2 regions of the Kitasatospora sp. NPDC056273 genome follow, and region 1 is predicted to be linked to the other one. Evidence: riboswitches for the same ligand, from Rfam matches in the RefSeq annotation. Region 1 holds a riboswitch; the other holds the start of a gene.
The links. A riboswitch is a leader RNA that binds a small molecule or an ion and turns the genes downstream of it on or off. The one in region 1 is predicted to bind cobalamin.
Positions count from the first base shown of each region.

Region 2: linked by a shared signal. The riboswitch ahead of ACFCY1_RS18085 (ABC transporter substrate-binding protein) and the one ahead of ACFCY1_RS37135 (prenyltransferase/squalene oxidase repeat-containing protein) in region 1 are both predicted to bind cobalamin.

Region 1 is NZ_JBHJSJ010000072.1:226-7,943, reverse strand. It holds gene ACFCY1_RS37145 (CbiQ family ECF transporter T component) at 1-522, opposite strand, end outside; gene ACFCY1_RS37140 (hypothetical protein) at 527-1,618, opposite strand; gene ACFCY1_RS37135 (prenyltransferase/squalene oxidase repeat-containing protein) at 1,615-3,531, opposite strand; cobalamin riboswitch at 3,639-3,766, opposite strand; cobalamin riboswitch at 3,861-3,948, shown strand; gene ACFCY1_RS37130 (WD40 repeat domain-containing serine/threonine protein kinase) at 3,994-7,437, opposite strand.
Region 2 is NZ_JBHJSJ010000017.1:163,356-171,073, forward strand. It holds gene ACFCY1_RS18055 (Gfo/Idh/MocA family protein) at 1-577, opposite strand, end outside; gene ACFCY1_RS18060 (DegT/DnrJ/EryC1/StrS family aminotransferase) at 586-1,752, opposite strand; gene ACFCY1_RS18065 (type II 3-dehydroquinate dehydratase) at 1,915-2,355, shown strand; gene ACFCY1_RS18070 (ROK family protein) at 2,517-3,422, shown strand; gene ACFCY1_RS18075 (3-dehydroquinate synthase family protein) at 3,497-4,561, shown strand; gene ACFCY1_RS18080 (shikimate dehydrogenase family protein) at 4,563-5,432, shown strand; cobalamin riboswitch at 5,545-5,751, shown strand; gene ACFCY1_RS18085 (ABC transporter substrate-binding protein) at 5,981-6,850, shown strand; gene ACFCY1_RS18090 (iron ABC transporter permease) at 6,847-7,718, shown strand, end outside.

The DNA.
Region 1 (7,718 bases):
GTACAGGGCCCCGGGCAGCACCCGCAGCGCCCGCTTGGGGTTCGCCAGGGTGTTCGCGGCGCCGATGCAGCAGATCAGACAGGCCAGCCGCAGCCCGTCGAAGGCCGCCGAGAGCGTGGCCTCCAGCGAGACCGGGCCGCCGATCTCGATGCCCGCGTACCAGGCGGGGGTCGGGATGTGCGGCAGGGAGAAGAGCAGGTGGTCGTGCGGGGTGACACCGGTGGCGAAGACGCACCGGAAGACCACCCGGATCGCCACCACCGTCAGGGCCAGCCACAGGTAGTAGGTGAACCCGCGCGCCCACGGCGCCTCGCTGCGGCGGGCGGTGACCACGAAGCCGAGCACGGCGAGGACGAGCAGGAGCAGCAGCGGGTTGGTGGTGCGGCTGGCCGCCGTCGCCAGGGCGAGCGCCCAGGCCCACCAGGCCAGCGGGTGGAGGTTACGCGGGATGCGCCGGCCCCCCGCGGCCCGCCCGGGGGCGCGCTGCGGGGAGCCGGACTCGCGCTTGTCGAGCGTGCCCACCGGATCACTCGGCCCGTCGGCGGCGGCGCCGGGCGGCCACCACCGTGGCCACACCCAGCGCCACGACGAGGACCGAGCCGAGCACGGCGGGGACCATCGACCCGGAGTCGTGCGGGGCGTCGGCCACCGGGTTGGCGTCCACCACCCCGCCGGGCACGGCTGCCGCGGACGTGGGCCCGGCCTCGGCCGCGGCCGTCTGCGGTGTCGACTGGTCGCTCGGGGCGTCGGTCGGCGGGGCGGTGGACGGCTCGGCCGGCACCGGCGTGGGGTCGGGCACGCCCGACGGGGCGACGCCGTCCCCGGGGGTGGCGGCGGGGTCCGTCCCCGGGGTCGCGGCGGACGCGGGCGGACGGGCTCCGCCGGGCTGGGGTGCGGCGGGGGCCGGGGCCCGGCCGCCGGTTGAGCCAGTGCCGCCGGTTGAGCCGGAGCCGCTGCCGCCCGTCGTACCGGATCCGCCTGTCGTACCGGAACCGCCCGCCGCTCCGCCGGAGCCGCCCGTCGTGCCCTGGCCGGGGTCGGCCAGCTGCCCGCCGGGACTCGAGTTGTGGGCCCGGACGCTGTCCGGCGAGAAAGTCGGACGCCCTTCGGTGCCCTCGACGTTGGTGCCGCCGAAGATCCACAGGTCGACACTGCCGGGCTTCGGCTGGTAGAGCATCGCGCCGAGCTGGCTGTAGGACCACTCGTTCTGGCCCGGATCGGCGTGCCAGTACGACCAGTACGCGGTGGCCGGGGGCGTCAGGACGCACTTCTCCTGGTCCGGCGTCGGGTACTGCTTGCCGCCCTGGAAGCCGCTGTAGCCGATCCGGCAGATGAAGGCCGGGCCGTCGTGCCCGGTGCCGGTGGTCTTCCAGCCGCCCTGGTTGAGCAGGGTGAACCCGGTGGTGGGCGTGGTCCCGCAGGAGCGCAGCAGCGGGCCGCCCCACGTGCCGAAGTCCACGGCGAGTACGGCACCGGAGGTGGTGGTGCACTGCTCGATCGGCAACGGGGTCGCGGCGGCCGGGGCGGTGCCCGCGGCGACGCCGCCGAAGGCGAGGGCGAAGGTCAGCGACGCCGCCCCGGACAGCCGGGCGAGGCGCGTGCCGAGCCCCCGGCTCACCGGTGACGCCCCGGGGCGGCCGCGGTGCGGCGACGGGCGACGAGGACGGCCCCGGCGCCGAGCGCGGTCAGCGCACCGGCCCCCGCCGTCAGTGCCAGTACCTGGCTTCCGGTACTGGCCAGGCCGCCTGAACCGGTCCGCACCGTCACGCCCCCTGCCCCGGCGGCACTGTCACCCTTCGGGGTGTCGATGCCGCCGGACGAAGGGGTGTCGGTGGCCGGGATCGGCGCGGTCGTCGTGGGCGAGCCCGCCGGGGTGCCGGTCGGCGTCCCGGTGGGACTGACCGTCGGGGTGGGCGTTCCCGTCGGGGTGGTGGTCGGAGTCCCGGTGGGAGTAGGCGTCGGCGTGCCCGCGAGGTCGCGGGACAGCGTCCCGAAGGAGATGCCGGTGGCACCGCCCAGCACCTGCGTGGACGCGCGGACGTCCGAACCCCGCTGCCCGGCGGCCGCGACGTTGAACCCGCCGTCGCCGTTCTGCTGCCCAGCGAGGAAGTCGAGCGCCTTGGCGATCTGTCCACCGTAGGCGGCCTGGCGCAGCGTCATGCCCTGGACGGCCAGCGCGGCCGAGTTGGTGGAGTCGCCGGACGCGCCGGGGAAGCCGCCGTCGGGCAGCTGCCGCGCGGCGAGCCAGCCGAGCCCCTGGTCGACCGCCCGGGCGGCCTCGTCCCCGGGGACGAGGGCGAGGGCCATGACGGCCATCGCCGTGCTGTCCACGTCGGAGTCGCCGGTGGCGGGGATCAGGCTCGGCCAGGAGCCGTCCGGGTGCTGGAGGCCCTTCAGGTAGGCGATCGCGGGGGCGACGCTGGTGGACTCCCCAGCCCGGAGCTGGGCCATGACGGCGAGCGCCTGGGAGAAGACGGAGGTGGCGTAGGCGTAGTTGCCCGGGGCTGCGCAGCCGGTGGTCGCGTCGGCCTTGGCGCACACCAGCGCGGCGAGGGCGGCGATCAGGTCGTGGCCGCCGAAGTCCCGCGGGTTGCGGCCGACGGCCTCGGCGAGCAGCGCCTCCTTGCCGATGGACCCGCCGCCGGCGTACTCGGTGCCGATCGCGGTCCAGTCGTTGACGGTGCGCTCGCTCGCGTCCTTGCCCTGCTGGTCGAGGAAGTCGACGATCCGGCGCAGCGCGGCGTCGTCGGTGCCGGTCGCGGCGAGGGCGTAGGCCCCGTCGATGGTCAGGCCGAAGTCGGCGAAGGCCGGGAAGCCCTCGTAGTAGTGGCCGTCGATCAGGCGGGACGGGTCGGTGAGGTAGGCGCTCCCCTTGGCCGCGTCGGGTTTCCTCCCCGCGGGCGCGCTCAGGGCCACCGCGGGCGAGGGCGACGCCGACGGGGAGGCGGAGGGCGAGGGGCCGCCGTTCCTGGCGCGGACGGAGTCCGGGGTGAAGTTCGGCGCCCCGCTGGTGCCGCCGATGTCCGTGCCGCCGTAGACCCAGGCCTCGACCTCGCCGGGCTCGGGCTTCTGCGTGCCGGCCCCGAACCGGCTGTAGGACCAGGCCTGTTGGCCGGGTTCGGCGATCCAGTACGACCAGTACGCGGTGGCCTGCGGGGTGTTGACGCACGGCTCCTCGGCCGGTGTCGGGTACTGGGCGCCGCCGTTGAAGGTCCCGGTCCCGAGCCGGCAGATGAAGGCCGGTCCGTCGTGCTCGGTGCCGGTCGTGGTGAAGCCGGCGTTGTGCAGCAGGTTCATGCCCGTCGTGGGGTGGGCGTCGCAGCCCCGGACGACGCCGCCGCCCCAGTGGGTGAAGTCGACGGCGACGATCGCGCCCGTCGTCGCCGTGCACTGCTCGATCGGGTCGGCCGAGGCGGTACCCGGGTACCCGAGCAGGACCGTGCCGCAGGCGGCGACGGCGACGGTGCCGGCGACCACCAGCGAGGCGAGGTCCCGGTTCCTGTGACGTGTGCGATTGCTGCTGACCCTCACGACGACTCCCTGGTCGGTCGACACGCGAGGCGACGGCGCAGCCGACGGTCGCCCGCGGGCACGGGGGCCGTCGAAACCGCGTCGTAGTCCGCGACGACGCAAGTGCTCTGTGAACAGACCCCCGGTCCAGGCATTCCGGCTCACCCACCTCAGGTGGGTCCACGGTTGCGGGTCAGCGCCGGAGTTGGACCGGCTTCCCCTGAATGCCGAGGGCAAAAAATCGGTTCATCAGACCACGCTGACCGACGGGCAGTCAACGGGGCGTCAGGTCGATCACATCACCTCGTCGGGCGACAGACCTGTGCGGTCGCGTCCGCGGTGGCCGAGCGGGGGAACCCGGTGCGAACCCGGTGCGAACCCGGGGCTGACGCGCAGCGGTGTGGGGCGGTGACCGTACCGTCCCGAGCCCGAATGCCCGCCCGGCCACTGCGGAACTGAGCCGGTGTCCCGGCTGGCCGATCGTCACTGCCCGGCGGACAGCTCCCAGTCCATCGCCCACGCCCGCACCGAGCCGTCCGCACAGCCGAAGAGCAGCAGGCTGTCGTCCGCGGTGGCGGTGAGACTCCACACCTGGCCGCCACCCCCTTCCAGCTCGCGCAGGCAGCGGCCGGTGTCGGCGTCCCAGATCCGCACGGTGCCGAGCCGGTGGCCTGTATAGGCGAACCGGCCGCCGGCGGAGAGGTGAAGGACCGACAGCTCATCCGGCCCGGTACCGGCGTCCCACGGCAGGACCTCGAAGTCGAAGGCGCGGAGGAATTGCCCGGTGCCGGCGTCCCACAGCCGCAGCGAGCGGTCGCCGTACGCGCTGCCGGACAGCAGCCGGTGGCCGTCTGCGTCGAACGAGAGCCAGCCGCACGCCGGATGACTCAGCGCCAGCGGCGGAGCGCCGAGCCGGGCGTGCAGCTGGATCTCGCCGAACAGCGCCACGCTCGCTGCCCGGGTGCCATCCGCGCTCATCGCGGCGGCGGTGGTCGGCCGCTCTCCGTCGCCGGTGAGCACCCGCACGCAGCGGCCGCTGTCCAGGTCCCACAGCCGCAGCGCGCCGTCCCGGCCGATCACCAGGGCCTGCCGGGCATCGGCGGTGAACAGGACCGAGTTCCCGACCACGCCCGCCTCGCCGCTCTCGGCACGGCCGTCGGGCCCACGGGCGTCGACCCGGCCGAGCGGTCGGCCACCGGGCAGCTCCCAGCTCTGCAGCACCGCGTCCCCGCCGGCCACCGCACGCAGGCCGTCGGCGCTCAGGCCGACCGAGCCGACCCGGGGCTTGTCCAGCGCGCGCAGCGGGGTGCCGTCGGTCGGATTCCACAGCCCGACCCGGCGGTCACCGCCGATCGCCGCGGTACGCCCGTCCGCCGACACGGCGAGCGAGGACACGTGGCCCTGCCCGCCGAGGGTGTGCACCGGCCACGCCCCGCGCAGCCCGGTACGGCGGACGGATCTCCCCAGCCGCCGCCATGCGGCCAGCACCTCCGGCGCACGCTCATAGCCGGGCGTCGAGCGGGCCCGGGTGAGCAGGTCGAGCGCGGCGGCGTACTGCCGAGACCCGAACGCCTGCTCGGCCTCGGCGAGCAGGGCCCCGACCTGCCCGCCGGCCCGCTCGATCTCTCGGTGGCGGCGGGGCCGGCTGAGCTGCATGCTCGCCCGGAACCGGCGCTCCGGGGTGATCCGCCACCAGCGCGCGGTGTTGTCCTGCCCGGCGGACACCGCCCAGTCGGCGTCCCCGCCCATCATCACGGCGGCGACCGGCTGGCTGTGTTCGCGGAAGGTGCGCACACAGCGGTACAGGGCCAGGTCCCAGAGCCGCACCGCGCCGTCCTCGCCGCCGGTGACGGCGTACCGGGAGTCGCCGCTCAGCACCAGCGAGCGGACCTCGCCGATCGGCGAGGTCACGGTGCGCACCGCGCGGCCGCTGCGCAGGTCCCACAGCCGGATCGTCAGGCCGGGCGAGGCGGTCGCCGCGGTGCGGCCCTCGGGCTCCAGCCAGATCGCGGTGGGACCGCGGCCCGGCATCGTCATCGTCTGCCGCAGCTCTCCGGTGTTCAGGTCCCACAGCTGGAGGGTGCCGCGCGCGTGGCTGCTGACCAGGGCGAGACCGCCGTCGTGGCTCAGTTCGACCCGGTGGGAGTCCTCGGCCCGGTCCGTGACGGGTCCGAGCCGCAACCGCTGCCGGCCGCTCGGGAAGTCCCAGACCAGCAGCCGTCCCTCCACCACGGCGACGGCGGTCCGCGCCCGGTTGTCGATCCGCAGGGCCTGCACCCGGAACAGCTCGCGGCGGCCGGGCGGGGTGAAGGCCAGCAGGCAGCGCTCGCGCGCCAGGTCCCAGAACCGGACCTCGTTGTCCGGGCCGACCGAGACCGCGTACCGGCCGTCGGAGACGTCGAGGCTGCTCACCCAGGACTCCAGGCCGCCGACGGTGCGCAGCAGCTCGCCGCGCCGCAGGTCCCACAGCTTCAGCCCGCGGTCCTTGTCGCCGTGGCCGCCGTAGCCGGTGACCGCGTACCGCCCGTCGGGGGTGATCCGGGCGGCGAGCCGCGCGGGGCCGTCGAACAGCTGGTACCAGCGGGCGGTGAAGGCCGGGGCCGCCCGGTTGTCGGGGGCGCTTGAGAGGTCGAGACGTTCCACGGCGGCGCGCCGCTCGGGGTCGTCGCCGCACTCCGCGGTGATCCCGGCGAGCAGCTCGCGGGCGGCCTCCAGGTCGCCGCGTTCCAGGTGGACCTCGGTCAGCCGGTGGCGGGACTGCCAGGAGTCGCCGTGCACGAGCCGCAGCTGCTCCAGGTCGGCGACCAGGGTGTCGTCAGTGGTCTCGCCGCGCCGCCAGCGCAGCAGGCCGCCGTTGTAGGCGGCGTCCAGGTGGCGCGGGTCCGCTTCCAGAGCGTCGGCGAAGGCGCGCTGCGCGCCGGGGATGTCCTCGAGGTCGAAGAGCGACAGGCCGCGGTTGTTCAGCTCGTCGGCGCGCAGCCCGACCGCGCTCGGCACCGGGCGCGCGTACCGGGTCCCGGTGGCCCGGTGGTAGTGCTCGGCGAGCTCGGCGGCGACCTCGGCCATCGAGGCGGGTCGCTGGGCGGGGTCGTGGCGCAGGCAGCGCTCCAGCAGCTCGGCGACGCCGGGCGGGATCGGCGGGCGGCCGTCGCGGCCTCGGGTCCCGCGGAAGGCCGCGAGGGTCTCGCTCGCGAGTGGTCCGACGTACCAGGCCACGCCGCCGGTGAACATCTCCAGCACCGAGACGGCGAAGCTGTACAGGTCGCTTCGCCGGCCGAGCTGCCGCTGCCCGTACTGCTCGGGCGAGGCGTACACCCTGGTCATCCCGCCCGCGGCGACCAGGACGGTGGCGTCGGCGCCGGGCCGATCGCCTGCGCCGCCGGGCCACGCGGCGAGCTGCCCGGCCCGGGCCAGGCCGAAGTCGGTGATCCGGGCGGTACCGTCCCGGTCCAGCAGGATGTTGCCCGGTTTCACGTCCTGGTGGACCACGCCCTGCTGGTGGGCGTGGTCCAGCCCCCGGGCGGCCTGGACCGCCAGGTCCAGGATCCGGGCGAGGGCTTGTTCCGGGCCGCCCGCGTACAGCCGGCCACTGTGGATCAACTCGCTCAGGCTGCCGCCGTCCAGGTACTCGGCGAACACCCGGGGCGTCCCGCCGATCTCCCGTACATAGTGGCAGGCGCAGACGTGCGGGTGCAGGCCGAGGCCGACCCAGGTCTGCGCCTCGGCGACGAACAGCTCCCGCTCCCGCGCGGACCGGAACAGTTCCGGCCGGGGGGACTTCACCGCCAGGTCGGTCCCCCACCCCAGGTGCCAGACCCGGTACACCAGGCCCATCCCGCCGGCCTCGTGCACCTGGTCGACCCGGTACAGCCCCTCGATCACATCGCCGACCTTCCAGGCCGACGCCGCCCCATTCCGATCGCTCATACCGACGAGTATGCGATCTGACGCCGTGTCATGACAGGCCGCCCCGGGGCCGCCTGGGCCTTCGTCGTGATGTCGGGTCAACCGCGCACGCCGAGTGCGAAGCCGTACCCGCGGGGCCAGGCCGGCACGCCGAGAGGTCGGTCCGCGGGGCCGGCGGCGGAAGTGGACCACCACGTCGGCGTGATCTGGATGCCGACGGCCGGCCCGGCCGGGACGAGAACACCGAAACCCATGACGATGGACCGGATCCTCAGGGAGGACCGCGAGTGGGCGCGGCCGTC
Region 2 (7,718 bases), on a different contig from region 1:
CGGCCTGGGCCGTGTCCAGCAGGTGCCAGCCGAGGTCGACCAGGGCACCGCCGCCGGAGAGCCGCCGGCTGGTGAACCACCCCCCGGCGTCGGGGACACCGCTGGCGCGGACCCAGGCGAGGTCGACGTGCCGGATCGGGCCGAGGTCCGCCGCCAGTTCGGTGAGGGCGGCGACGTCCGGCCGGTAGCGGGCGGCGCTGCCCGCCAGCAGGACGGTCCCGCCGGCGCGTTCGGCGGCGGCCAGCCGGTCCGCCTCGGCGGAGCTGAGGCAGACCGGCTTCTCCAGGAACACCGGGATGCCGCGGGCGAGCAGGCGTTCGGCCACGGGGGTGTGCAGGTGGTTGGGCACCGCGACGACCGCGAGGTCGACGTCGGGGCCGAGCAGGTCGGCGTCGGCGAGGAGCGCGGCGCCGGCCGGCACGTGCTCCGCGCCGCCGGGGCCGGGCTCGACGACGGCGGTGACCCGGTAGGCCCGGTGGGCCGTCAGCCGGGGCAGCCAGATGGTGCGGCCCGCCCAGCCGAGGCCGACGACGGCCACCCGCACCGGGGCGTCCGGCCCCCGTCCGGCGGTGCTCACCCGCGCGTTCACACCGCGGCCAGGGCGTCGGCGATGATCTGCGCGGTGTCCTCTATCGCCCGCTCGCTCGCGAGGAGGGTGCGGTGGTGCAGCCAGATGCCGTCGGCGGTGAGCGCCTCGCTGTTGGGGCAGGCCTTGGCCAGCGCGTCGACGGTGGTGTCGGGCGCGGCCGACTCCCAGAAGCCGTCCGAGCGGTAGATGGCGCGGAAGACCACGAAGGCGGGCAGGCCGCGCGCGATCAGGTCGTCGACCAGGGCGTTGCGCCGGTCCTCGCCAAGGCCGGGCACCCGGAACATCGCCATGTAGTGCGGCACGCGGTCGGCCCGCTCGTCGTGGCCCTGCGGCACCACGCCGGGGATCTCCGTCAGCAGGCTCTTGAGCAGCTTGGCGCGCTCCTCGCGGACGCTGATCTGGCCGTCCAGGCGGGCGAGCTGGGCGCGCAGCACGCTCGCGGAGAACTCGTTGAGCCGGAAGTTGGAGCCGGAGGTCTGGTGGTAGTACTTCCGGTCCGTCGGCGGGCGGCCGCAGCTGTGCCGCAGGAACGCCTCGTCGTACTGGGCGGTCTCCGGGAAGGTGACGGCGCCGCCCTCGCCGGCCGTCATCAGCTTGCCGTTCTGGAAGCTGAACGCGGCGATCGAGCCCAGCTCGCCGACCCGGCGGCCGCGCCAGCGGGCGCCGTGGGCGTGCGCGGCGTCCTGCACGATCGAGACGCCCGAGTCGGCGGCGAGCTTGTCGAGGGCGTCCAGGTCGGCGATCTGGCCGGCGATGTGGACGGGCATGATCGCCCGGGTCCGCGGCGTGATCGCGGCGGCGGCCGCCTCGGGGCTCAGGTTGTAGGTGTCGAGGTCGATGTCGACCGGCACCGCGGTGGCGCCGAGCCGCTGGGCGGCCTGGGAGGAGGAGATGAACGTGAACGCGGGCACGATGACCTCGGTGCCCGGGCCGACACCGAGCAGCTGGAGGGCGATCTCCAGCGCGTGGGTGCCGTTGGTGACGGCGAGCGCCTTGGCGGCGCCGTGGTAGTCGGCGAACTCCTGCTCGAAGGTGTCGACCTCCTTGCCGCCCATCCGCCACCACTGGCCCTGCTCCAGGGCCCTGAGCAGTCCTTCGCGCTCGGCATCGTCGTACTGGGGCCAGACCGGGAACTCCGGGGCCGGACGTCCTTGGGCACTCATGATTCCGCGCAGCCTTTCCTGTCGGGGGGACCGTGGAACGGGACGCTAACCCAGGAAATCCGGCCCGTCATCTCCCCTACGCACCCCCCTACAAAGCCCTTGTCCTGCAGTTCGGCAACCCGCTCCGGGTTCGTCCGGGGAATTCGCTGCTATAACCGGAATATGAGCGAACTGCTATTGCTGAACGGCCCCAATCTCGGGATTCTCGGCCGCCGCGAGCCGGAGGTCTACGGCACCGACACCCTGGCCGACATCGAGGCCGCGGTCGCCGCCGAGGTGGCCGGCCGGGGCTGGAAGGTGGTCTCCGTCCAGCGCGAGTCCGAGGGCCAGCTGATCGAGGCGGTGCAGGACGCCTGGGACGGCTCCGTCGGGGCGATCGTCAACCCGGGCGCGCTGATGATCGCCGGCTGGGGCCTGCGCGACGCGCTCGCCGCCTACCCGCGGCCGTTCGTCGAGGTGCACCTGTCCAACGTCTGGGCGCGCGAGTCCTTCCGGCACGAGTCGGTACTGGCGCCGATCGCCTCGGGCGTGATCGTCGGGCTCGGCGCGCTCGGCTACCGGCTCGCCGCGCAGGCGCTGCTGGCGAAGGTCCCGGCGTCCTGATGGGCTTCGCGACGGGCGCCCCGGCAGGGGGCACCACGACGACGACGCGGGCCGCGGCGGCGCCGGGTCCCGCGGTTCAGGCTCCGACGGCTCAGGGCCCCGCGGCTCAGGGCCCAACGCCGCAGGCCCCGACGGCTCAGGCCCCGACGGCCGCCCGGGGCGTGCTCGGCATCGACATCGGCGGCACCAAGGTGGCGCTGCGCGCCGAGGACGGCCCGCCCGGCGGGCCGGTCCGCACCGAGGAGGCCGTGCTGCGCTGGCCCGGTGCCCGGGTGGCCGGCGCCTACGCCGACTGGACGGCGCTGGCCGGCACGGTCGCCGACCTGCGCGAGCGCTGGGAGGGCGACTTCGCGGCGGTCGGGGTGGCCGTGCCCGCGACCCTCGGCCCGGACGGCCGGGTGCTCGCCTGGCCCGGCCGCCCCGACTGGCGCGGCTTCGACCTCGTCCCGGCGCTGCGGCGGCTCTTCCCCGCCGCCGCCCTGGCCTGGGCGGACGACGGTGACCTCGCCGCGCTCGCCGAGGCGGTGCACGCCGGGTCCGGGCACGTGGTCTACCTGGGTGTCGGGACGGGCGTCGGCGGCGGTGTCGTGCACGGGGGCGCGCCGCTGCCGGGCCAGGGGCGCGGCTCCTGCGAGGCGGGCCACCTGATCGTCGACCGCCGGGGCCCGGTCTGCGACTGCGGGCGGCGCGGCTGCCTGCAGGCCACCGCCTCCGGTCCCGCGACCCTGCGGCGCGCGGAACTGCTGCGCGGCGCGCCGGTCGAGTACCCGGAGCTGCGGTCCGGGCTGGCCGAGGGCGCGCCGTGGGCGGTGGAGGCCGTCGAGGAGACCTGCGCCGCGCTGGCGGCCGCGGCCGTGTCGCTCGGCGAGCTGTTCCACCCCGAACTGACCGTGCTGGGCGGCGGGTTCGCCGACGGGCTGCCCGGCTTCACGGCGCGGGTGGAGGCGCACGCCGCCGCGCTGGCCCGCCCCGGCGGCCCGGCCCCCGCGATCCGGACGGCCGTGCTCGGCGGGCTGTCCTCGCTGCACGGCGCCCTCGCGCTGGCGCGGCTGCAGCCCGCTGCCTGAAGCGCACCCGGCCACACCCCCATCGAGCGACACCGCACCGCACACCATCTCACCGACCAGCCCTGGGAGCCGAGTTGACCACGACAGAAACCCTCGTCCGCACGGACGGCGGGCTGCGGCGCATCGACGTGGAGCTGGGTGAGCGCGGCTACCCGGTGCTGATCGGCCCCGGCGCCCGCCACCGGCTGGCCGGGGTGCTCGCGGGGATCGGCGCCCGCCGGGTCGCGGTGGTCAGCGCCCGGCCCGCCGAGTGGCTGCCCGACACCGGCCTCGACACCCTGGTGGTGGAGGCGAAGGACGGCGAGGAGGGCAAGTCCCTCGCCTGGGTGGCCGAACTGTGCAGCCGCTTCACCGCGTTCGGCCTGGGCCGGGCGGACGCCGTGGTCTCCTGCGGCGGCGGCACCACCACCGACGCGGTCGGGCTCGCCGCCGCGCTGTACCACCGGGGCGTGCCCGTGGTGCACCTGCCCACCTCGCTGCTGGCCCAGGTCGACGCGAGCGTCGGCGGCAAGACGGCGGTGAACCTCCCGGAGGGCAAGAACCTGGTGGGCGCGTACTGGCAGCCGTCCGCCGTGCTCTGCGACACCGACTACCTCGACACCCTCCCGCCGCGCGAACGCGTCAACGGCTACGGGGAGATCGCCCGCTGCCACTTCATCGGCGCCGGGGACCTCCGCCACCTGCCCCTGCCCGAGCAGATCGCCGCGAGCGTCGCCCGCAAGGCCGCCGTGGTGGCCGCCGACGAGCGCGACACCGGGCTGCGGCACATCCTCAACTACGGCCACACCCTGGGCCACGCGCTGGAACGCGCCACCGACTTCCGGCTGCGCCACGGCGAGGCGGTCGGCGTCGGCACGGTCTTCGCCGGCTGGCTGGCGGGGGCGCTCGGCCGGATCGGCCCCGAGCGGGTCGCCGAGCACCACGAGGTGGTCGCCCACTACGGGCTGCCGACCGCACTGCCGCCGGAGGTCGGCACCGGGGCGCTGATCGCCCTCATGCGGCTGGACAAGAAGGCCGTCGACGGGCTCTCCTTCGTCCTGGACGGCCCGCGCGGCGCCGAACTCGTCAGCGACGTCCCCGAGCCGCTGGTCGCCCGCACGCTGGACGCCATGCCGCGCGCCGCCGCAGGGGAGGCCTGAGATGTCCCTTCACCCCGACCTGCCGACCCCCGACCTGCCGACCCCCGACGCGCCGACACCCGACGCGCCGGCCGCCCGCCCGCCGATCTCCGGCCGCACCCGGCTGTTCGCGGTGCTCGGCGACCCGGTCGCACAGGCCAAGGCGCCCGCCCTGCTCAACCCGCTGTTCGCGGCGAGCGGCGTGGACGCCGTGCTCGTCCCCGTGCACGCCCCGGCGGACCGGCTGGACGAGGTCGTCCGCGGGCTGAAGGCCGTCGCCAACCTGGACGGGCTGCTGGTCACCGTCCCGCACAAGCTGGCGATGTGCGGGCACGCCGACGAACTCAGCGACGCCGCCGCCCTGTTGGGCAGCACCAACGCGCTGCGCCGCGAGCCGGACGGCCGCTGGTACGGCGACAACTTCGACGGCGCCGGGTTCGTCCGGGGCCTGGCCGCCGCCGGGCACCACCCGGCCGGGCTGCGGGTGGCACTGGCCGGCGCCGGAGGCGCGGGGCTCGCCATCGCCGCCGCCCTGCTCGCCGAAGGGGCCGCCGCACTCACCGTCACCGATCCCGACGGGGGCCGGGTGGACGCCCTGCTGGAGCGGCTCGGCACCCGCTGGCCCGGCCGCGTGGCCGCCGCCCCGCGCCCGCCCGCCGGCGTCGACCTCGCGGTCAACGCCACCCCGCTGGGCCTGGACCCGGCCGACCCGCTCCCCTTCGACCCGGCCCCACTGGCGCCCGGCGCGCTGGTCGCCGACATCATCATGACGCCCGCCGAGACCCCGCTGCTGCGCACCGCCGCCGCCCTCGGCCTCGCCACCCACCCCGGCATCCACATGCTCGCCGAGCAACTGCCGCTCTACCGCTCCTTCTTTCGCCTTCCGGGGTGATCCCCCGTGCCTCCGGAGCCGGCCGACCCCGTGGCCGCTCCCTCCCCCCATCCCCGCAAAGGATCCAAACGATCATCCCACCGGCCGGTCGCCACCGACCTGACCACGCCTGATACCGTGCCATCGCCGTGGTGTTCGGGAAACCGGTCTGAGTCCGGTGCGGCCCTCGCCACTGTTGCCGCGGAGTTCCGCGGCCCTCGCTGACCGGCTTTCGCCAGCGGTCAGGGCCACTGGGCGGGCTGGGAGAGCCGCTCGGGAAGGTCGGTCGCGGCGTGTTGATGCGGAAGCCAGGAGACCGGCCACGGCGCGACATGTTCCACGAGGGTTTTGGAGAACACGTGCCCAGCGGTCAGCCGTACCCGCATCCGGTCCGATCCATACGTTCCATGCGCTCCGCGCGCTCCATACGTCCCGTACGTCCCACAGGTCCGACACGCGTCGGCCGGGCCGTCACGGCCCTGCTGTTCGTCGGTGTGGTCGGAGGCTGCGCGGGCGCCCCCGCGCCCGTCGCGTCCGGCGGGGCGACCGGAAGCGCCGCGCCGGTCAGCGTGGACAACTGCGGGACCACCGTGACGGTCGGCGCGCCGCCCGAGCGGCTGGTGACGCTCAACCAGGGTGCCACCGAGGTGGCCCTGGCCCTCGGGCTGGAGTCCCGCATGGCCGGTACCGCCTACCTCGACGACTCCGTCCCGGAGAAGTGGAAGGCCGCCTACGACTCCGTCCCGGTGCTCTCCAAGAAGTACCCGACGAAGGAGAACCTCCTCGCGGCCCGTCCCGACTTCCTGTACGCCTCCTACTCCAGCGCGTTCACCGACAAGGTCGCGGGCACCCGGGAGGAGCTGCGCGGCCAGGGCGTCCCGTCGTACCTGTCCCCGTTCGGCTGCTCGGACAAGAACCAGGTGCCGCCGACGACCTGGCAGGCGGCGTGGGGCGAGCTGAACGACGTCGCCAAGGTCTTCGGCGTCCCGGAGCGGGCCGCCGCGATCCAGCGGCAGCAGGAGCAGCAGCTGGCGCAGTTCACGGCGACGGCCGCGGGCAAGGGCCTGAAGGTCCTGTGGTTCGACTCGGACACCAAGACGCCGTACGTCGGCACCGGCCAGGGCGGCCCCCAACTCGTGCTCGACGCCGTGGGCGCCCGCAACGTCTTCGGGGACCTGCCCGGCAGCTGGCAGAACGTGAGCTGGGAGAAGGTCGTCGCGGCGGACCCGGACGCCATCGTGGTCGCGGACGCCGACTGGGACACCGCCCAGTCCAAGATCGACTACCTGGAGAACGACCCGGTCCTGAGCAAGCTCACCGCCGTGCAGCGCAAGGCCTTCGTGACGGTGCCGTTCTCCGAGTCGACCCCCGGCGTGCTGCTCGCCGACGGTGCCGCCCGGGTGTCCGACGGGCTGGGCCGACTGCACCCGGCTTCATGACCACCGCGCCCCACCCCGTCGTGCGGCCCGCTGGTCCGGGCCGCGCGACGGCGGCCCTGGCCGTCGCCGCGGCCCTGCTCCTGAGCACCCTGCTCCTCGGCCTGGCCGTGGGCTCGCAGCACGAGTCGGTCGGAACGGTGATCGAGGTCGTGGCGCGCCGTCTCGGGCTGGGCGACCCGCCTGTGACGCTGCTGGACGACCAGATCGTCTGGCAGCTGCGGCTGCCCCGGGTGCTGGGAGCGGCCGCCACCGGCGCCGGCCTCGCGGTCTGCGGCGCGGTGCTGCAGACGCTGACCGGGAACGACCTGGCCGATCCCTTCCTGCTCGGGATCTCGGACGGAGCCGCCGCCGGCGCGGTCACCGTGATCGTCCTCGGCGTCGGCGTGACCGGCGCCGTGGGCACCGGCGCGGTGGCGACGGCGGCCTTCGCCGGCGCCCTGCTCGCCGCCGCCGTCGTCCTGGCCCTGGCCGGCGCCCGAACCCGGTCGCTGCCCACCGCCCGGACCGTGCTCGCCGGCATCGCGGTCGGCCAGATGTGCGGGGCCTACACCTCGTTCGTGGTGATGGTCCTCGGGGACCGCGACGCGGCGCGCGGTGTCATGGAGTGGACGCTGGGCTCGGTCGCCGGCGTGCGGTGGCCCACCGCCGTCTTCCTGCTGGCGGTCGCGCTGGTGGGTGTCACGGTCCTGGCCTCCTCGGCCCGCGACCTGGACGCCTTCGCCTTCGGCGAGACCGCCGCCCGCTCCCTCGGCGTCCACGTCGAGCGCACCCGCTGGGTCCTCGTCGCCACCGCCGCGCTGGTGACCGCGTGCCTGGTCGCCAACACCGGCGTCATCGGGTTCCTCGGCCTGGTCGTCCCGCACGTGGT